DNA from 3 places in the Paucidesulfovibrio longus DSM 6739 genome. Region 1 is predicted to be linked to each of the others. Evidence: predicted binding sites of a transcription regulator. Region 1 holds the regulator's gene; each other region holds the start of a gene.

Region 1 (6,978 bases):
CGATCTTGGCAAGAGCCTCGACGGCCTTCTTGTCCTGATCGGTGGTGGTCACGGACTTGAACATGACGGTGTCGGAAAGGATGGCGCACAGGAGGATGCCGGCGATGTTGGCCGGAATTTCGATGCCGTAGAAGTCGTACATGGACTTCAGGACGGTAGCGGAACAGCCCACGGGCCAGACCCACATTTCAAGGGGGTTGGAGGTGGTGATGTCGCCCAGCTTGTGGTGGTCGACGACGGCCACGAGCTCGCCCTTGGACAGGTTGTCGATGGTCTGGGAGATGTCGGTGTGGTCAACCAGAATGATCTTCTGGCCGGTGGCGTCGGTGACGATCTCGGGAGCCTTCAGGCCGAACTTGTCCAAGACGAACTTGGTCTCCGGGGCGATCTCGCCCTGGGTCACGGGCTTGGCTTCCATGCCGCGCTTGGAATACAGGTCAGCGGCGGCAATGGCGGAAGCGACGGTATCGGTGTCGGGGTTTTTGTGTCCACAAACGAGAATAGCCATAATGTTGATCCTCCTATGAGTGGTTCAATGCGTGCCAAAAACTTAGGTTGTTCCAGATATCACAAAGTCACAAGGCTGCCAAGTCACAGAAAGGAGAAGATCGCGGGAGGAGGCGGATGTCCTGACGCCTTGAAAAGCGGCGCGTTTTCTCGTCCCAGACCCAATGCTCGCTGATGACCGAATCAGATTGTTCCGGGTATCACAAGCGCTTTCGTCTGCCAAGTCATAGCGCCTTGATAATCAAGGCCAGGCCGACCAGGGCCGCCCCGCTGAAAAAGACCGCGTAGGCGCGCCGAACGCGCAACGCGAGCAGGCCGCCGAGGCTTGCCGCGAGCCAGAGATGCGGCCAATCCACGTTCATCTGGTCGAGGAGCGGACCAAGTACGCCGAGCAGCATCCGAAGGAGCAGGTCCAAAATGACCAGCGAGACGAAAAAGAAGAGCCAGGACGTCGCAAAACTGCGCAGCATGGACAAATAGATGATGCGTTCCGGGAAAGGCCCGGATCCCAGTCGTTCCGCCCATTGCTGGGCCATTGCGTGGCACTTGCCCTGCCCGATTCGCAGTTTTGCCTCGAGTCGCGTGCCGAGCCAGGCCATGGGGATGCCGGCGGTCATGGCCAGAGCGATCTGGCCCGTGTCCGTCAGGCCGTACAGCGAGGTAAGCGCCAGCGCCGTAAACATTGCCGCTCCCAAATGGGGAGGGATGTAGGTTCCCGCTGGGATGATGTCCAGCCAGGCAAGCTCGAAAAAAATGGCGATTTTCAGGCAGATATCGTAGTCGCCCGTTGCCAGGGCCCAGAGCAGGCCGATGAAGAGCGGCCGCTCAAGCAGGCCGATGCTCAGCGAAAAGCGGAACAGCGAGAAGAGCGCAAAAAAAAACCAATCAGCGCAAACCACGCGAGAGCGGAAGTGGCCATCATCCGAACCTCACTTGCACCGGGTCGTTGGGGACGCAGCGAAAGTCCAGTCGGACCTTGCTGTCGAGAAAGAAGCGCAGGCACGCCTCTTCCTGCTCATTGACGGCGACGCTCGGGGACAGCTGTCTTTTTCCTGGAGCGTAATGAATGTTTCCGATGTTGATCGCGGAAAAGGAAAACCCGATCTCATAGGCCTTCCGGGCATCTTCGCAATTGGAAAAGAGCACCAGAGTCGAGCTTTGGCTGGACGTCCACATGGATGTTTTCTGGAGATGCAGGAGATCGCGCACGGGGACGAAGGAGGCGTTCATGGTCTGCGGGATGGCCAGGGACATGATCTGCTGGGTCAACATGTCTTCGGCGACCTTATCGTTGGCGACGATGATGGTCGTGGCCCCTGTGTAGGGCAACCACGTCTCCACGACCTGTCCGTGGACGAGGCGATTGTCCACCCGCACCCAGTTCATGAGCCGCTTCCCTGCCGACCGGCGCCGGAGCGGCGCGCAAGCATTTCCCCGGCGACCACGATTCCCTGTCGTCCCGCGGATTTGACCTGGGCCGCCATTTCCGCGAGCGGCAATTCCCGCGATTGAATGGCCTTGACCACCATGGGCATGTTGACGCCGGAAATGACTTCCAGCTCAAAGGATTTCAGCAGCGACAGGCTCAGAGTCGTGGGCGTTCCGCCGAAAAGATCGGTCAGGATAAGAACCCCGTTTCCCTTGCTGCATTTTTCGACCGCATCGCGAATGGATACGACCAGTTCGTCCACTGCCGATTCCTGAGGCACGCCCACAGCGCGGACGTTTTCCTGCGGCCCCACGACCAGTTCGGCCGCTTCGAGAAGGCTTGCGCCGAACGATCCATGCGTCACGACCACAACGCCGACAAGCTGTCCCTGCTTCGATTTCGACATGGCTATCCGAGTTCGTAGTGGCGATGCTCAAGAGTCACGGCGTAGCCCGCTTTTCTAAGCACCCGGTTGAGCATCTCCCCGGTGGCGACCGAACGGTGCCTCCCGCCCGTGCAGCCCAGGGCCACAGTGACCCTGTACCGCCCCTCCTGCGCAAAAAGCGGCAGGAGATAACAAAGAAAATTGACGAAACGCTCCTTGAAGGAACGTCCTATTTCACTTTCCAGCACATATTCGGATATTTCGGGATCCTTTCCGGAAAGAGGCCGCAGTTTCTCATCGAAATATGGATTTGGCAAGAAACGGAGATCAAAAACAAGATCCGCATCGATGGGCACGCCGTATTTGAATCCGAACGTCAAGAGGTGGACGCGCATGCTGGAACCGGGGTCTTCGAGTGCCGTCCATTTTTCCTGGATGATCCGCCGCAAATCGTGGATGGAGTAGCCCGTGGTGTCGATGACGAGATCGGCGGATGTCCGGATCGGCCCCAGGAGTTGGCGCTCCTTTTCCAGGGCCTGTTCCAGGCCGAGGGAATTGCTTTCCAACGGATGCAGCCGACGCGTGGTGGCGTAGCGGGTGAGCAGCTTGTCCTGGCGCGTCTCCAAAAACACGACCTGCACCTTGACGCCCATGGCGGCCAGTTCGGTGGAGGCGCGTTCCCATTCTTCCACGAAATCCACCTGTCGGAGGTCCATGCCCAGGGCAAGACCGCGATGGTCCTTATCCATGCCGCGAAAAAGTTCGACCATCTTCGGAAGCATGCCTGCGGGAAGCCCGTCCACGCAGAAGAAACCGAGATCTTCGAAGACGTTGAGAGCCGTGCTCTTGCCCGCACCAGAAAGCCCGGTAACGACAATCACGGGAAAAGAAACGTCTTTCTTCAAGCGGATGCCCTTCTAGGTGCCCTGCAGGAGTTGTTGAAGCCCTTCCACGCCGTCCGCTTCCAAGAAGTTCCTGCGGAATTCAGGATCTTTGAGCAGTCGCGAAATGTGCGCGAGAATGCGCAAATGAAGCCCCGCCACCTGTTCCGGGGCAATCACCAGGAAGATGATCCGGCAGGGGGCGTGATCAAGGGCCTCGAAATCGACACCCTGGGTACTGCGGGCCACTGCGACAACGATGCGATCAAGGGATTCGAGCTTGCCGTGCGGAATGGCAATGCCATCCCCGATGCCGGTCGATCCCAGGCTTTCACGGTCAAGAAGGACGCGGAGGGCCTCCTCCGCGTCCATTTCCGGAATCCTGTCGCTCACTGCGCTCACGATTTCCCGGAGCACCTCCGCCTTGGTGGCGGAGGCAAGCTCCGGCAATATCAGTTCCGTATCAAGATACTCGCCTAATCTCATTTCAGTTTCCGGGATCGATCAATCCGTAGTCGCCGTCCTTACGGCGGTAGATGACATTGACTCCCTCGGTTTCCGCGTTGCGGAATACGAGGAACTCGAACTGCAACGAATCGAGCTGCATGGCCGCTTCTTCAACAGACATGGGCTTGGGTTCGTAGTTGTCCGTGCCGGTAATGGTCGGAGCATCTCCCGCTTCGGAAAGCGAAAAATACTCCATACGCACGTCGCGGGTCTGGGCCTTGCGCCGCCTGTCCTTCATCTTCTCGCGGATCTTGCGCAGCTGGGATTCCAGCTTATCCACCACGGAATCAATCGTGGCGTACATGTCCGGCGACTCCTCATAGGCGGAGATGTGGATGTTGTCCGCGTTGAGCACCACATCGGCCTTCTGGCGAGTCTTTTCCACGGCGAGGTTGACCTGGAGATCGGACTCGTCGCTGTCCTGAATGAACTTGGATATCTTATCGAAACGCTTCTCGATGTGATCCTTCAGATGCGGCGAGGGATCAAGGTTCTTGAAGTTGAAGCTGATGTTCATACACAATCCTCCTTGAGATAGAGGTTGAGTGGGCAAGTTCAAAGAATCTGCTTACGTTTTGAGGAGGAAGGAATATTCATGGCCGAACGGTACTTGGCGACCGTCCTGCGCGCGATATTCACATCCAGCTTTTCCTTGAGCATGTCTCCTATGACTTCGTCGCTGAGCGGCCTCTTGGGATCCTCGTCGCCGATGAACTGCTTGATGAGCGCCTTGACGGATTCCGAGCCGACCTGCGTTCCGTCGCCGAGGTCCAACGCACTGTTGAAAAAGAACTTCAACTCGAAAATCCCGTGCGGTGTGGACACGTACTTGTTGGTCGTAATCCGGCTCACCGTGGATTCATGCATGCTGATGTCCTCGGCCACATCCTTGAGAATAAGCGGCTTCAGCCTGGAAACGCCCTCCTCGAAAAAGCTCCTCTGAAAACGGACGATGCTCTCCATGACCTTGTAGAGGGTGCGCTGGCGCTGGTAGAGACTCTTGAGCAGCCAGGCCGCGGAGCGCATCTTTTCCTGGAAATATTCCTTGTCCTTGCTGTTGCAGGACTTGATATCGTCCATATAAAACGAATTCAGCGTCAATCGCGGCAATCCGTCCTCATTGAGCACGATCACGAAGTCGTCTCCGTACTTGTACACGAAAACGTCCGGGCTGACGTAATGCGGCTCCGTGCTCGAATAACTGGTGCCCGGCATGGGATCGAGCTTCTGGATGATATCAAGGTACGCCTTGAGCTCGTCCATGTCGATCTTGAATTTGCGAGCCAGGGGCTTGTAGCGGCGCTTTTCCAGATCTTCGAGGTGTTCGTCCACGATCGAGTAAAGAATGGGGTCGTCGTACCCGAAGACTTCGAGTTGCACGAGCAGGCATTCGCGCGGGGAACGGGCGGCCACGCCCACGGGATCGAGACGCTGGATGCGGTGCAGCACGCTCTCGACAGCTTCCGGAGTGGCATCGACCTGGGAGAGGATGTCGTTCACATCGGCCTGGAGATAGCCTCGGTCGTCGAGGTTGCCGAGGATGATCTCGCCGATGGCGAGTTCTTCTTCCGTGAAATTCGAAAGCCGCATCTGCCAGTTGATGTGGCCGTCCAGCGACGGCTTGGAGGCAAGGCGGGCCTCGAAGGAGAGCCCCTCCTCCGGAATTTCGGCTTCACGGCTCTGCGACTGCTTGGACGTGCTGGAAAACTCTCCGATGTAGTTTTCCCAGTCCGCGTCGCGCATGAGTTCGTCCTGGGCCTGCTTCTCGGCGGTGGCCTCCTCGCGCGGAGTCTCCTCCGCACGCGCGTCCTCATCCCCTTCCTTTTCATCAAGGAATGGATTTTCCAGAAGTTCCTGCTGAACGGATTCCAGCAGCTCAAGCCGGGAGAGCTGCAACAGCTTGATGGCCTGCTGCAACTGCGGGGTCATGACAAGCTGCTGACTAAGCTTGAGTTGTTGTCTGAGTTCCAGTCCCATATCGCTCACTGCGGCGGAGTGCGGATCCGCAGTCTCAAGACTGCCTGAACAAATCCACGTCTCTCTGCATCTCGTTCGTTTATTTTCCTGCTTTCACTATGCCACAGCTTTGGATGCGGCGCAAGAATTACATCTTAAACTATTGAAAATACAGATTTACACGGCGGAAATCAGCCACCATGAAAGAACTGTACCAACCTTCATGGGGGCTGTAAATCGCCAATTGGGAAGGAAATTGCGGATCAGAGGCAGAAATTTTCGCCGAGGTAGACCTGTCTCGCCTTGGAATCCTTGACAATTTCCTGGGGACTGCCTTCAAGGATGATCGTGCCCTCGTAGACGAGATAGGCCCGATCGCAAATATTCAAGGTTTCGCGGACATTGTGGTCGGAGATGAGGATTCCGAGACCCAGTTTTTTCAAAATGGATATGATTTCCTGAATGTCGATCACGGCGATGGGATCGATGCCCGCGAACGGCTCGTCAAGAAGGATATATTTGGGATTCATGATCAACGCGCGGGCGATTTCGAGCCGTCTCCGTTCGCCGCCCGAAAGATACATGGCCTTTTGGTGCGCGAGCTTGGTGATGTTGAACATGCGCATCAACTCGCGGGCGCGCTGGCGTCGTTTTTCCCGATTGTAGGACGTCTGCTCCAGGATGATCATCAGATTTTCGAGCACGGTCAGCTTTCGGAATACGGAACTTTCCTGCGGAAGATAGGAAAGTCCCATGCGTGCCCGTTCGTGCAGGGGCAGATGCGTGATTTCCTTTTCCCCGAATCGAACCACGCCCGCATTGGGCTTGACGATGCCCGCAAGCATGTAAAACGTCGTGGTCTTTCCCGCGCCGTTGGGGCCGAGCAGGCCGACCACTTCGCGGCGTTTCAGGAAAACGTCCACGCCGTGGACCACTTCGCGCTTGCCGTAACGCTTGCAGAGGCCGGATGCGGAAAGGCTCGGCATGAGCTAGGGAGCCTCCAGCGTTTCCGGGGCGAAGAGAATCGCCTCCACGCGTTTGCCGCCGCCGCCCACCACCTCGCTGCGGTTTTCCTTGACGTAGAACTTGATGACCTTTCCGGTGACCTTGTTCTTGCCGTCCCGGATGACGGGATTGCCTTCCATGAGCAGAAGGTTCTCCTTGACCATGTAGGTCACGGAATCGCTCGTTCCCTCGGTGCTGCCCCGCTGCATGCGCACTCCGCCGGAAGCGACGATGCGGTCGATCTCTTCTCCGGGTTTGCCCGTCTTGTCGAAATACGCCGTCAGTTCGTTGGCCCAGAGATTGAGCTC
Region 2 (6,978 bases), on a different contig from region 1:
CTGGACGTGCTCTTTTCCGCGGACTACCGCCCCGAACGCCTGGACTGGGCGCGATATCCGGACGAACCCCTCGTGGAATCCGCCTGGGTCGTCTATGTCCGCACGGACAGGGCGGACCTGCGCAAGGCCGAGTCCCTGGACGACCTGAAGGATGTTGAGATGGGCACGGTCAGGGGCTATTCCTACCCTCGGAAAATGCGGGAATTCCTGGCCCGCTCCCCCCAGAACGACCCCGTGGCCACGGACGAGCTCAATTTTCGCAGGATCGCCCTGGGCCGCATCGACGCGCTGGTTTGCGACCGCTACAACGGGGCCTATCTCGTGGACAAGCTCGGACTCGCCGACAAGCTCCGGCTTCTGCCCGAACCCATCGCCCCCAGCACGCTCTACCCCATCTTCAGCCGGAAAAGCGTTTCCCCGGAGCTGGTCAAGCGCTTCGATGAGGCATTGCTGAAGCTCAAGTCCGGACCGGACTACGAGCGCATTCTCCAGCGCTGGCTGCCCCAGGCCCCCTAAAAGCCGCAGCCCGCTACGCCGCGCCGGACTTGGCAGGAAGCGCCTCGGCCACTTCCAACGGCACGCCCAGCCGCTCCAGACGCGGCACCACCCCGCCCCGAATCCGGCCGCGCTGAGACGTGGGCCTGCCCACGATGATCCGATCCGGCGAATACCGCCGGACCATGACCTCGGCAGCCCGCGAGGGAATCACGTTGTCGAAGACGCGCAGGCCGTACTGGATGCGGCGTCCGCGGCAATCCCGAAGCCCGTGCCCCAGTTCCGTGAACAGCAGCGCCTTGAAGCGTTCCAGGTGCCCGCTGGGCAGGTTCGAGGGAATCATGGCCACGAAGAGAAAGAGGCAGGGACGTTCCTCGACGGCTTCGCGGGCCGCGTGAAAGACCTCGGCGGCGCGCTCGTCCGCGCCGACAAAGGCCATGATCCGCAGGGGACGCTCCCCCGGAGACGGCGGAGCTTCGTCCGGCAAGGCGGGAAAAGACGCTGCCGTGGCGCTCCGCAGCGCGCCGTAGTCCACGCCGAGCACCTGGGCCGCCTCGAGCATGGTCGGGCGGCCCGCCGGATTCGGCGCCAGGCAGGCCGAGGCCAGCCGCAGCAGTTCCGGAGCCTGGCCCGGCTCCGCCGGGCAAAGGCGCGGGCCGAAGCCGGGCCGGACCATCTCGCGCCAGAACGTCGCGACAGGACCGTATGGGGGCCGCCCCGCGACCAGCCAATGCAGGAGCGCGCCGAAGCCGAAGACGTCCGTACGTTCGTCGCCGCGACTGCCGCGCAGCACTTCGGGCGCGACCCAGGAGGGATCGTGCACGGGCGGGGCCGTGTCGGTCCAGAAATCATCCCAGCCGCGTCGCCGGGCGATGTTGAAGCAGCCGATGTAGGCTTCGTCGCGCCGGGGGCGGTAATAGGCGACGCGGGGGGTCAGACGCAGATGGTTCATGCCCAGGGCGTGCAGCCGCACCAAGAGCAGGGCCAGGGCTCTTGCCGCGCGGAGCGCGGTTTCCGGCGTGCGCACGCTCTCGGCGCGGGCCAGCAGGGGCGGCGTCCCCGGACGCGGGGAAATCATGCCGCCCTCCCATTCCATGCAGGGCCAGAGCAGGCCGGGCACCTCCGGCAGCAGGGCGTGGCGCGTCTCGGTCTGCCAGCGCAGAAACGCCCCGGTGTCCAGGCTGTAGAACTGGCTCACCAGATAGGGCCGCGCCCCGTCGCTGCCGTGAAACTGGAGCATGGGCGGTCCGTGGTGGATCTGATCGTGAACGCGGACGCCGCAGATCACGTCTCCGGTCTGAAGAGGTCTCGGCAGGGTCTGCATTCCCGCCAGCACCCGAAGCGCGCACCACATGGCGATTCCCCTCCGCGCCCCTCCCTTCCGGCCGGACGCCGGCGGGGGAACGCGGATGCAGCATAGTACATTCTGCGGAGAAGAACCATTATTCTCCCGGCGAAGAATCCCACGCCGGAGAAAACAGGAGCGGAAAGGAACCGATTCGGCCCGCACGCTCCACGGAGAGGGGGCAGGAGCGTGCGGGCCTTCGGAGTGAAGGGGTCGCCGATGTGTAAGCTAGAATCCGGGCTGGCTGCGAACCGTGGGCTCGCGATAGGCCACGCGGTCATCGCGCCGGATCCAGCCGTGCAGGGCCGCGCCGAGCAGGATGGCGCAGAAGAATCCGATCAGCACGGGGGAGGACCAGTCGATGTCCAGCCACCAGTCCCCGGCCTCGTCGTAGACGACGCGCAAAAACAGGCCGGGCCAGCCCTGGGTCAGTCCGATGTATTGATACAGCAGCATGAGCATGGAGCCGATGTAGAACAAGGCTCCCGTTGCCACGAAGAAATGCCGGAACCAGTTGCGAAGGCTCATTGTTCCCCCTTGGACTACTTGGCGAAGAAATTGAAATAGGCTGTCAGCACCACGACGATCAGCAGCAGCTCCAGCAGCGTGAACTTGAAGATGAAGGAGCAGATGCGCCGCTGGGTCGGGTTCATGGTCAGCATGACCTTGTCCATGAACAGACGCCAGAACCGATGCTTCAGTCCGTCCGACTCGAAGAGCCGGTAGTATTCGCGCAGGCTCGGCAGCCAATACTGCACGGTGCGCTGGGCCTGGGCCGGAAGCAGTCCCGCGTCGCCCCGGCTCCGCTCGTGCTCCCAGCGCAGGGCCGTGTTCGCCCCGCCCTCGCGGGACTCGGCCTCCAGCACGAGACCGGCCGAGGGAAAGCGGGCCGTCCAGCCCCCCTCGCGGACGGAAATTTCAGGATCCGCGACGATGCGGGCCTCCACGAGAACGTCTTCCACGTTCCAGGCCGGGCCGCTGCCGGGTTCCATGTTCCAGTGCGGATTCAGCCGCAGCAGCGTCATGGGCTGAAGCCGCTCCCAGAAGCCCTGCCGCCAGGGCAATTCCAGGGAAATCCACTCGCCCCGGCGTCCCTGCGGGGCTTCGGACTCCGCCGCGAAATTCCGCGCGGCCGTGCTCACGGCGCCACCACCACGGGACACGGCAACTGCGGGTGCAGGCGCTTGTTGTCGAAGCGGGCGCGCCAGCCCGGCGCCTGCTTCTTCTGGTACGCGCCCATGACGATGAGGTCCGCGTCGATCTCGGCGGCCACCTCGCAGAGCACGTTTTCCGGCACGCCCACCCGGCGCACGAACGCGGGGTCCGCGCCTTCGAGCTTGACTTTCAGGCGGCTCCAGAGCGCCTGGATCTCGCTCTCGATCTCGCCTTCGACATACTCGGCGAAACGGTTCCGCGAGGTGGACGTGTTCAGCCAGTCGTCGCCGGTCATGTGCTTCCAGTCCTCGTTGATGACGGAAAGCACGGTCAGCCGCGCGCCGAAGCGCCCGGCCCATTCCAGGGCGAGGTCTTCGGCCTTTTGCGCTCCGGGGGTTCCGTGGGTGGCCAGTAGGATGTGCCGCATTCGCTCGCTCCGATGAAATATTCTGCCGCTGGTGTTCCGGAAAATGCGGGGGACGGATTCTCCGCCCCCCGCGCAATCACTTCTCTTGCTTGTCCCCTAGGCCATCCACTTGGTGAAGAGCAGGGTCACGAAGGTCACGATCAGCACCAGGACGAGGGCGGTGAGGTCTTCGTTCCGCTCGGAGGCGAAAACGGACAGGGCGCGCTCCTCGTTCTCCTGCTGGTCCGCTTCGGGCTTCGGAGGGACAGGGCAATTGGTATCGACGTTCGGTTCCATATCTTTCTCCTTACTTCAGCACGACGTCCTTGACGAAGTACATGACCACGATGAAGGACAGGGTGGCCTTGGCCACTCCGGAGATGGCCCCCATGACCAGGGGCCAGCCGCCGGCCTGGGCCAGGGACTTCTTGGTGATCTGCATGCCCAGGCCGATGAGGCCGTAGGCGAAGAACCAGATCATGGCGTCGGTCAGGGTCACGATGGTCTTGGACTTCTTGTGGACCTGCTTGATGGCGTGGCCCACGGCGCTCTTGACGTCCTTGCCCAGGGTGATCTCGCCGCCCTTGTCGCGGGCGAGCATGGACTCCAAAGCGTTCATGCGGTGGCGGGCCGTGGTGTCGAACTTGACCTTGTCGTCGCGCTCGTCGAATTCGCCGGCGATCTGGCGCTGCTTGACGAGGTCGGCGAAGGCGGCCTGTTCCTCTTCATTCAGGCCGGGAATGCCGGCGGCCAGGGCCGCGGCCAGCATGTCGTGCTCCTCGGGGGTGATCTCGGTGCGCTTGTTGTAGCTGAAGTCGAGATACTTGCCCTTGTAGTGATCCGGCGGGCTGAAGAGGCCGAAGGAGGACATCAGGAAGAGCAGCAGGAAGCCGAGGATGAAGAGCGGGAACTTGTCCACGACCACTTCCTTGAAGGTCAGCTTCTGGCCGCCGCTGCGCCCGTACCACGTGGCCAGCACCAGCACGATGATGGGCAGGAAGAGCACGCGGGTGATGTTGAAGATCTCGCCGACCTTCAGGGTCTTGATGTCCACGGAGTTGAAGGCCAGACAGGCGGCCGCGACCTGCGCGGAGTTGAGGATGCCCGTTCCGGCCCAGGCGCCGAACTGCGTGGGGTTCATGCCCACGATCTTGCCGATGGTCGGGAAGGCGAACATGCAGAGGATGCCGAAGCCCAGGATGGTGCCGATGGTGTAGGCCATCTCGGAGCACTTGGCCTTGACCACCGGGGCGCAGGCCACCGTGGCGGAAACGCCGCAAACGCCCATGCCCGCGGAGAGCACGCCGGTCATGGACTTGGGCTGCTTGAAGAGCTTGCCCAGGAAGAGCACCAAAAAGACCGTGCCGAGGACGAAAAAGCCGATCATCCAGACGGAGACCATGCCCAGCTTGGCCAGCTCCGCAAAGGAGTACCGCGCGCCGAGCAGGATGACGCCCATCTTGAGCACGAAGCGGGCGGTCTTCACGCCGGAGGCCGCGAAGGCCGGAATGCCCCAGCTGTTGGTGATCACGATGCCCACGAGGATGCCGAGCACCACGTAGTTGAGGTTGAGCACGTGGAAGATGGAGAAGCCCAGGGCGGGCTCCAGCCCCTTGCTGGCGATGTCCACCACCGGCTCCAGGAACCAGCGGATGCCCATGGCCAGAACCATGATGAAGATGATCCCCGGAATGGTCTCGAGCACGAAGGTGTCGAGGTTGCTCAGGGGCTTGTTCATCCTTCCCTGGCGAAGCAGCGCGACCGCGAGCCCGATGCCGCCGAAGGTGAAGCTGAGTATTTCCATCATGTCGATGGATTTGTGCGTGTGCAGTGCCTTGAACATGCCTTCGAATACGCCGGATGCAACGAGCGCTCCGTAGAGCAGCAGCAATCCGCTGAGAACCAGCAGGGGGACGTTGCTCGGACGGCTGACGTCGGTATGCGCCATACCTCCTCTCCTTCTTTCGGGTTGATGAATAAATGCGGATCCAACGAACGCAGCTGTTTAGGCAAGACGCGTGCCAGGATTCGACGACTCTTCATCCTCCCGAAAACAAAGGCGATTGCACCAGCACCGCTTCCTCCGGCTGCAAACCCAGGTTTGCAGTCCTGTCGTCGGGTATGCACCTTTGCGGGCCGCCTTGCGCTGCACGCCGCTTCTCGCGTATCCAGGCGAAAGCGATCCGCGCGACGCGCGGGAAAAGGAGCGGCATGTCCCGAATTCTCCCCCAGCGGCTCCAGGCCAAATTCCTCTTGGGCCTGGGGGCCATTGTCTGCGTGCTCGGCGCGTTCTTCGCGGCCAGCCTCTATTTCCATCTCAATTCCCTGCTGGAGACGCAGGTGCAGGAGAAGGCGGACCTCGTGCTGGCCCAGGTGGACGCGGTGCAGTCCTATGTCCGCGAGAAGCTGCGACCCAAGATGTACGCGATCCTGGACGACCAGTTCGTCATCGAGGCCATGAGCACCTCCTACGTCTCGCGCGCGGTCATGGACCGCCTGAACGTCAACGACGTGGAATACCACTACCGCCGCGTGGCCGAGAACGCCCGCAATCCCAAGTCCGAAGTCGCCGGACAGGAGCGCGAGGTGCTGCGGTTCTTCCGCGAAAACCCGGACGCGAAATATTGGACCGGGCGCAGGCGCATCGACGGGCAGGAACACTACGTCAAGGCGCGCCCCGTGGTCTTCAAGTCCTCCTGCCTGCACTGCCACGGCGTGCCGTCCGACTCCCCGCCGGAGCTGCTGGAGCGCTACGGCAGCGAGCGCGGCTTCGGCCACAAGGCCGGGGCCATCGACGGCATCGTTCTCGTGGGCGTGCCCGTGGAGCGCGCCGTGGCCAAGATCCGCGAAGCCACGGTGGGCTACGTCGGGCTTTATGCCACGGGCGGGCTGCTCTTCTTCACGGTCATCCAGTTCTTCTTCAACCGCCTCGTGATCCACAACCTCCGGCGGCTTACGGACAAGTTCAAGACCCTGTTCCAGGACCAGGCCGAGATCACCGTGCTGGAAAAGCTCGGCAACGAGGACGAGATCGACGAGATCGTGCAGGGCATGGAAGAGCTGGGCGACCATCTGCATTCGGTGCAGCAGCAGCTCAAGGCCCATTCCGACAACCTGGAGCAGATGGTCGAGGAGCGCACCTGCGAGCTGAAGCACGAGGCGGACGAACGCCGGGCCGACGTGCGCCTCTTCGTGCAGCTGCTCGACGGCCTGAACCGCAGCAGCTCGCGCCGCGAGCTTTGGCGCTTCGCCCTGCCCCTGGTGGGCCGCCGCTTCGGCGCGCTGGAGGCGGGCTTCGCCTGCATGCTGACCCAGACCACCTATTATTCCTGGCCCGTGGCCGACAAGCGGCCGGAGATGCCGGACAACTGGAAGTCGATCATGATGGACGCGCAGCCCCGTTTCGACGAGGACCGCGCCTTCATCCCCGTGACCTCCAGCGATGCCTCGGCCGAGGGCCTGCTCGTGCTGACCTGGCCCGCCGGAACCGTGCTCAAGGAGCAGGACCGCGACGTGCTCCGGGCCCTCGGCCAGCAGCTCGGCATCGCCATGGAAAACCTCACGGTGCTCCACAACC
Region 3 (6,978 bases), on a different contig from region 1:
ATCAAGTATCTCGTGGGAACCCGCGAGGAAGTATTGATTTTTTCGCTCAAGGGTCTGCGCTCCATGCGGACCTTCATCGCCGAGCTGCTCAAGCTCATCGCCGAAACCAAGAACCAGCCGGAGCGTTCGTATTGGCCCTGCGTCATGGCGGCCGTCGGCCAAAAGGGCAAGCAGTTCACCGAGGAAATCACGCATAAGTTCAATCTCGACTGGAACAAGCTGACTCCTGATCTGCCGCACCTGAGCTACCGCGACGCCTTCATGCTCGGAGAGGGCTTCAAGGTCAACGAAGCCCGCTACGGGGGCGACGAATCCCTGGAATCCTGGTGCAACGTCAGTCTTGCGGCCGACGCCGGAGAGCGTTCCAAGAGCGCCGCGGAGATCATCCTGCCGCGCAAGCTGATGATTTCCCGACACGATTCGGAGTGCTTCTATTGCGGCCTGCGCAGCCATCAGTCCGGCGAGTGCCCTTCCCGCTGGTTGACGGAGTCCAAGCCCGGCGTCTGGAACGCCCTGGCCCGCATCGACATCAAGGAATTTCCCAAGGGCATGCGCAAGCTGGACGAAGCCCTGGACGAGAAGGACACCCTGGGAAGCCTCACGGAGCTGCTCGGCTCGGAAAAGAAGATCGAAAATCTCATGGCCGCGGCCATGTTCGAGATCAACAGCGCCGCGCAGTTCCGCATTCTGGAACGGATCTGGCGCAGCCGAGGCAAGGAGTGGCCCTCAGGACTCAAGCAGCTCGTGCCCGAGGAGGGCCAGTTCGTCAACGAGGCCATGGAAGCCTTCAAAGCGCGGGATTACGAGCGCACTGCCGGCCTGCTCAAGCAGTTGCGCATGAAATACGTGCGAAGCTACATTCCCTCGTCGCTTCAGGGATTTTTAGCCATGGAGGAAGGCGACCAGCACCAGGCCAGATTCTACTGGCAGGAGGCGGAGCGCCTGAGCTACACGCCGTTGCAGCAGGGGTATTTTCTCTTTCTCCAGGCCCGGAGCCTGGAGGTGGAAGGGGAGTACAAGGAAGCCGCGACCCTCTACAGGCGCGCCTACATGGCTTCCCCGAAATGGCTGGACACGCTCTACCGGGGCGGCGTCTGCATGGTCAAGCTCGGCTTCACCGGGCAGGCCATCGACATGTTCAACGACCTTTGGCAGCAGAATCCGCATTTCTTCAACCAGGCCCTCATCGACCCGGAGCTGGACCGGGGCCGCGCGCACGTGCTTTCCGCCATGTGGGACCGCTGGGCCGCCGCCGAGAGCCAGGTGGAGTCGGAGCGGGAGCGGGTGGAGAAGCTGGATGCGGAGATCGAGCAGCGCTTCAGCGAGGACCACGAGTTCTACGAACCGGCCAAGAAGACGCTGGAGAACATGAAGGCCCTTGCGAAGCTGAACAACTTCGTAGCCTTCCTCGAATTGATCAATGAGCTGGCATTGTTCGACGCCAAGCTTTCGCGCCAGGTGGAGCAGGACATCAAGCGGATGCAGTCCAAGGTCGAATACCTGGTGGAGCGGCTCAAGGACGTGCAGCAGGAAGCATCCTGGTTTCCGTTTCCGAAGCTTCTGCGGGAGTTCAACCGCGATTTCAACTACTGCGTGGAAAAAATCAACTGGGTCAACCATCAGCATATCAAGGCGGCGGACAACTTCCGGCAGGCCGCGAAATATCTTTCCGAGGTGGAAGAACGCCTGACCAATCTGCAAAGCCGCCTCGTGACCTTGCGGATCATCCGCGACTCCACGCTGTTCATCCTCATGCTCGGCCGCAGTTTCGTCTGGTTCGAGGTCATCGGCCTGGGCCTGGGACTGATCGGCCTGCCTCTCGCGATCTACTTCACGAGAACCGTCCAGCACGTCTGGATCGTGGACGTCATCCGCGATCAGCAGTGGGAATTCCAGAAAGGCCTGATTCTGATCTTGAGTGTGCTCGCGCTTGTGGTATCCTTGCTCAAGACCGCCATCGGCTTCGAGCGCAGGAAAAAGGAGCTTTTCGAGCGCCCTGAGGAAGAGGACGCAAAGAGCCGCAAGGGCAGGTCCGGCTCGCGGAAGGCGAAGAACGCCGCTTCGCCCAAGGCGAAACGGCAAGTTCAAAAATAGCGGGACGGTTCATCCTCCCGCGCAGGGGGATATTCATGCACAGTCTCGTATTGATCCGTCATGGCCAGAGCGCCTGGAATCTCGAAAACCGCTTCACGGGCTGGACCGACGTCGACCTCACGGAGCAGGGACGAAGCGAGGCGCGTTCCGGAGCGCTCAACCTTCGGGACGAAGGCCTTGATTTCGACATCTGCCATACCTCGGTGCTGAAACGGGCCATCCGGACCCTTTGGATCGTCCAGGAGGAAATGGACAGGCTCTGGCTCCCCGTGCGCAAGACCTGGCGACTGAACGAGCGGCACTACGGTGCGCTCCAGGGCTTGAACAAGGCGGAAACCGCAGCCAAGTACGGGGACGATCAGGTCTTCACCTGGCGGCGCAGTTTCGACGTGCCGCCGCCGGCCCTGGACGCTTCGGACGACCGCTGGCCCGGAAACGATCCCCGCTATGCCGACATTCCCCGCAACGAGTTGCCCCTGGGCGAAAGCCTGGAGATGACCATCGCCCGGACCATGCCCTATTGGTTCGAGGAGATCGTGCCGGACATCCGCGCCGGGAAACGGGTTCTCGTGGTCGCGCACGGCAATTCGCTTCGCGGGCTCGTCAAATATCTCGACGGCCTGGACAATGCGGCCATCACCAAGGTGAACATCCCGACGGGCGTTCCGCTGCTCTATGAGCTGGACGACGAATTGCGCGCGGTTTCCCGTCGCTACCTGGGCGATCCGGACGAGGTGGCTGCGGCGCAGGCTTCCGTGGCGGCCCAGGGAAAGGCCCGGACATAGGGCGGCGGCGCGCGGCGGCGGAGCGGTCTTGCTCCCGGACCGCTCAGGGCGTACACCGACGCCATGTCCTGCAACGAATTCTCTTTTCCGGAAATGGACGGACGGCTTTTTGCCGAGCAGCTTTGCGCCTGGTTCGAGCAACGCGGCCGGGATCTGCCCTGGCGTCGCAGCTATGCCCCCTACGAGGTCTGGATTTCCGAGATCATGGCGCAGCAGACCCAGATGGGCCGCGTGGTGGAATATTTCCAGCGTTGGATGAAGCGGTTTCCCGACGTGGAAAGTCTTGCAGCCGCGGGCGAAGACGAGGTGCTGAGGCTCTGGGAAGGGCTGGGGTATTACAGCAGGGCGCGCAATCTCCGCAAGGCCGCGCAGCACATGCTCAAGGAGGGCGGCTTTCCCTCTTCGCACGAGCGGGTGCTGTCCCTGCCCGGTGTCGGGCCCTACACGGCGGGCGCGATCATGAGCGTGGCCTTCAACGCACCTTACCCCGCTGTCGACGCCAATGTGGAGCGCGTATTCGCCCGGATCTACGACCTGGACAAACCCGTGAAGCTTTCCGCCAACCAGGCCTTTATCGAGGACAGGGCTCAGGCCTTGATCCCGGAGGGAAAAGCGCGCGTCTTCAATCAGGCGCTCATGGAACTGGGGGCGCTGATCTGCACGCCCAAGGGGCCGAAATGCCCGGAATGCCCGGTGCTGGAACATTGCCGAAGCCGCGCCCTGGGGCTTGAATCCGAGCGGCCCGTGCCGGGCAGGCGCCAGGAAACCGTGCACGTCACGGTGGCCACCGGAGCCTTGGTTCACAAGGGCCGCGTCTACATTCAGAAACGAAAGCCGGACGACGTTTGGCCGGGACTCTGGGAGTTTCCCGGCGGGGGCATCGAGAGCGGCGAGACTCCGGAAGAGGCGGTCGTGCGCGAATATGCCGAGGAAACGGATCTGGAGGTGGTTCCCGTGCATTCGTCCGGAGTGGTCAGATACAGCTACACCAAGTTCCGGGTGACCCTGCATTGCTTTTATCTTCGCCATGCCGGACGCGCCAAGACTCCCGCCTGCCACGAGGCCGTGGAGGGGATGTACGTGCTTCCCGAACGGCTTCAGGACTTCGCCTTCCCTGCGGGCCATCGTAAATTCATACGAATGTTGAGCGCTGATCCCGTCTTTTTTGGTCTTCTTTCTTCTTGATTTAATTGATATTATATAGCCATTCCCGCGCATGGCACGGATTCTGCTCAATCCTGGTGGGCACAGCCTTTTGTGTCCGGATTTTGACAGGGGGAGCCGACATGGCGGAAATGGACTATTCCCAACTGATGCAGGTTCTCGGAACGAGACCCGCCGCAGCCGTCCAGCGGCCTATGAGCGCGAAGCAGGCCGGGGATCTGGCGTTTCACACCCAGATGCAGATGGCCTTGAACCTTTTCAGCGATGGAAAGGAAAGTCAGGCCGGACAGTCGCATTTGATGGGCGGCTCGTTGATGAACGACGCGTTGATGATGGACGCGCTTTCGACCATATCCCGTTTGATCGGGGAAAACCCGCTGGAGCGCAGCCAGCCCATGAACGTGGTGCGCGCCAAGGTGCCCGAACCGCAAAAGAACGCTTTGGTGGCCGGAGCGCTTTCAGCCATGTTCGAATCCGGGGACAAGGGCGTGGAGGCCATCGGTTTCGACCGTGTGGGCGGAACGTCCTACGGTAAGTTCCAGATAGCCTCGCGCACGGGATCCATGCATGACTTCCTGAAGTTCCTCGACGAGCGGGCGCCGGAATGGTCCAAGCGGCTGCGCGCCGCAGGGCCTGCCAACACCGGAGGCACGCGCGGGGGAATGCCCCGCGAATGGAAGAAGATCGCCGAGGAGTCGCCGGAACGATTCGAGCTGTTGCAGCGCGAGTTCATTCGGGAGGATCATTACCAGCCTGCGCGGGAAAAGATCATCGCCCAGACCGGAATCGATGTGGACAAGCTGCCGCTGGCGGCGCGCGAGGTGCTCTGGAGCACGGCCGTGCAGCACGGCGCCACGGGAGCTGCGGAAATCTTCGGGCAGGCCATTGCCGGGCTGCACGCCAAGCCGGATAGCGGCGAGTTCGTGCACAAGCTCATCGACGAGGTCTACGACAACCGCAAGACCCAGTTCGGCTCTTCAAGCCGTCGGGTGCGCGCGAGCGTGCAGAGCCGCATGGATCATGAAAAGCGCATGGCTCTGGCCATGCTCGACACCGGAAGCGTGAACATGCTGGCCTGAGAATCCAAGGTCCAAGGTCGCCGAGACGTCAAAACGCCGTCCCGCATAACTGCGGGACGGCGTTTTGACGTTCGGGCGCAGGCGGGTCAGGCTTTGCGGGCGAGCTTCTGCTCCAGTTCCGGGTCGGGCCGCACCGCCAGCGTGCCCTGGACCTGATCCACGGCCACGGAACCGTGGTCCAGTCCCTTGATCTTGCGGATGTCCTTGACGAGCGCGTACATGACTTCCACTCTCCCGTCGCCTTTGAACGAACTCTTCAGAGCGCAGAGTTCCGCGGCTTGGAGCAGGGAGCGTTCCGGGACTTCCTGGGCCGGGTGGTCGCGTTTGAGAATCACATGCGAGCTGGGGCCGTCCTGGGCATGGAACCAGTAGTCGAAGGGACTCGCCGCCCGCGAGAGCATCTCGTGGTTGGCCTTCTTGTTCTTGCCGCGTGCAACGGCGAATCCGTCCTCGGTCGTGAAGAGGCTCACGGCGAGCCCCTGCCAGCGTTTGGGAAGCGGGGCGGGCGCGTCTGCCCCTTCCGTGCCGCCGTGCCGCCTTGGAGCCTGGCCGGGAGCCGGAGCGCCGCCTGCGTCCAGCCGGGCCAGCTCCTTGCCGAGTTCGTTGCGGCGGCGGGCGAGATGGACATACCCTCGTCTGCCCTTGTCCGCGAGGCGGAAGAGTCGTTCCATGTTTGCCGCAGGGGAAATTTGCGGGTCAAGCTCGATTTCCAGAGGGCCGAGTACCGGGTGTTCCAAGGTGATGCGTTCCGGAATCCGGTTTTGCTCTCCGTCATATCCGGTCAGCGTATAGAGGTTGGCCTTGAGGGCTTCGCCTTGCTCGCGCAGGGCGATCAGCCCGTCGAGCCGGGCTTTTTCCTGGTCGAGTCTTTCCAGAGCCTTGGCGATTTTTTTGCGTTGGCGTTTCAGCCGAACGAATTCCGGGCGTTCGGCCTGGTCTTCGAGGTCGGGAAAGAGGGTGCGCGCCCCCCAGGCTTCGGCGGCTTCCAGGGCGGTGTCGAAGGAAAGGTTGCGGCCAGGGGACGGCCAGACCAAGGGCATGCCCGGCCCTTCCTCCTCTTCCGGCGCATGGAAGCGGGAAGGGCGGTCGCCGCGGATCACCTGGAGATAGAGGTCGCGGGCGTCGTCGGGGTCAAGGCTGGCGAGCCGCTTGCGCAGCGGCGGCGAAATCTGGGGATACTCCCGCCAAATGTCCTTGTTCGCCATGACTTCGTCCGGTCCGGGCCATTCCGGTTCCGCGCCGAAGTCCGTGTCCGGCTCGTCGCAGACCCGCAGCCCTTCGCGCAGATCGAGGATCAGGCATCGCCCCGGGTTTTCCCGCGTGGTCGGGGCCAGTTCCAGCGCGAGACGCAGCGAGGGCCAGTCCGCGCGGCAGCCGATGATCCGGCGTCCGCCGAGGCGCTTGCGAAGCCACATGACGCGTGCGGGCGCGGTAAAGGGATTGGCCGGCTTCTGCGCCGAGAAAAAGAGAAGGCCCGCGATTTTCGCGGGCCGGAAAAGCAGATATCGAGCCGCATCCTTTCCGTCCAGGCGAAGCGTCCAGACGTTGTCGGCGGGGGCGTATATTTTTTCGATGCGCCGCCCCGCAAGCAGGATTCCGGCCTCGGCGGCCAGATGGCGGAAGAAGTTCGCCTCCATTGCGGCTGTCTCGAACCGGGGCTAGTCGCCCCGGACCTGTTCGTCCTCTTCCTGTTTGCTTTTGCACTGGATGCACAGCGTGGTCATGGGGCGGGCCTTGAGCCTGGGGGTGCCGATCTCGTCTCCGCATTCGGAGCAGATGCCGAAATCGCCGTCCTCGATGCGCTGCAGGGCCTGCTGGATTTTGCGGACGAGTTTGCGCTCGCGGTCGCGGATGCG

What was found. Region 1 encodes sigma-54, which starts transcription at its own class of promoters, with help from an activator protein. Its sites were predicted from a motif close to CTGGCACGGNNNNTGCTT; they were not measured.
Region 2: G452_RS20875 (YeiH family protein) is a predicted target of sigma-54. The motif match lies at 5,409-5,426, and genes of this name have one in related genera.
Region 3: G452_RS18740 (VgrG-related protein) is a predicted target of sigma-54. The motif match lies at 4,096-4,113, and genes of this name have one in related genera.

Annotation. Positions count from the first base shown of each region.
Region 1 covers NZ_ATVA01000016.1:317,248-324,225, forward strand. The annotation lists gene G452_RS0114350 (manganese-dependent inorganic pyrophosphatase) at 1-508, opposite strand, end outside; gene G452_RS0114355 (PTS sugar transporter subunit IIC) at 732-1,406, opposite strand; gene G452_RS0114360 (PTS sugar transporter subunit IIB) at 1,426-1,893, opposite strand; gene G452_RS0114365 (PTS sugar transporter subunit IIA) at 1,890-2,342, opposite strand; gene rapZ (RNase adapter RapZ) at 2,345-3,226, opposite strand; gene G452_RS0114375 (PTS sugar transporter subunit IIA) at 3,239-3,688, opposite strand; gene hpf (ribosome hibernation-promoting factor, HPF/YfiA family) at 3,690-4,226, opposite strand; gene rpoN (RNA polymerase factor sigma-54) at 4,265-5,686, opposite strand; gene lptB (LPS export ABC transporter ATP-binding protein) at 5,929-6,651, opposite strand; gene lptA (lipopolysaccharide transport periplasmic protein LptA) at 6,655-6,978, opposite strand, start outside.
Region 2 covers NZ_ATVA01000018.1:159,034-166,011, reverse strand. The annotation lists gene G452_RS0116370 (substrate-binding periplasmic protein) at 1-516, shown strand, start outside; gene G452_RS0116365 (protein kinase) at 530-1,849, opposite strand; gene G452_RS0116360 (bestrophin family protein) at 2,069-2,368, opposite strand; gene G452_RS0116355 (hypothetical protein) at 2,383-2,982, opposite strand; gene G452_RS0116350 (universal stress protein) at 2,979-3,422, opposite strand; gene G452_RS0116345 (hypothetical protein) at 3,519-3,698, opposite strand; gene G452_RS20875 (YeiH family protein) at 3,709-5,349, opposite strand; gene G452_RS0116335 (c-type heme family protein) at 5,613-6,978, shown strand, end outside.
Region 3 covers NZ_ATVA01000013.1:413,368-420,345, reverse strand. The annotation lists gene G452_RS18745 (tetratricopeptide repeat protein) at 1-2,094, shown strand, start outside; gene gpmA (2,3-diphosphoglycerate-dependent phosphoglycerate mutase) at 2,130-2,879, shown strand; gene mutY (A/G-specific adenine glycosylase) at 2,943-4,064, shown strand; gene G452_RS18740 (VgrG-related protein) at 4,166-5,122, shown strand; gene G452_RS0109080 (NFACT RNA binding domain-containing protein) at 5,209-6,759, opposite strand; gene dksA (RNA polymerase-binding protein DksA) at 6,781-6,978, opposite strand, start outside.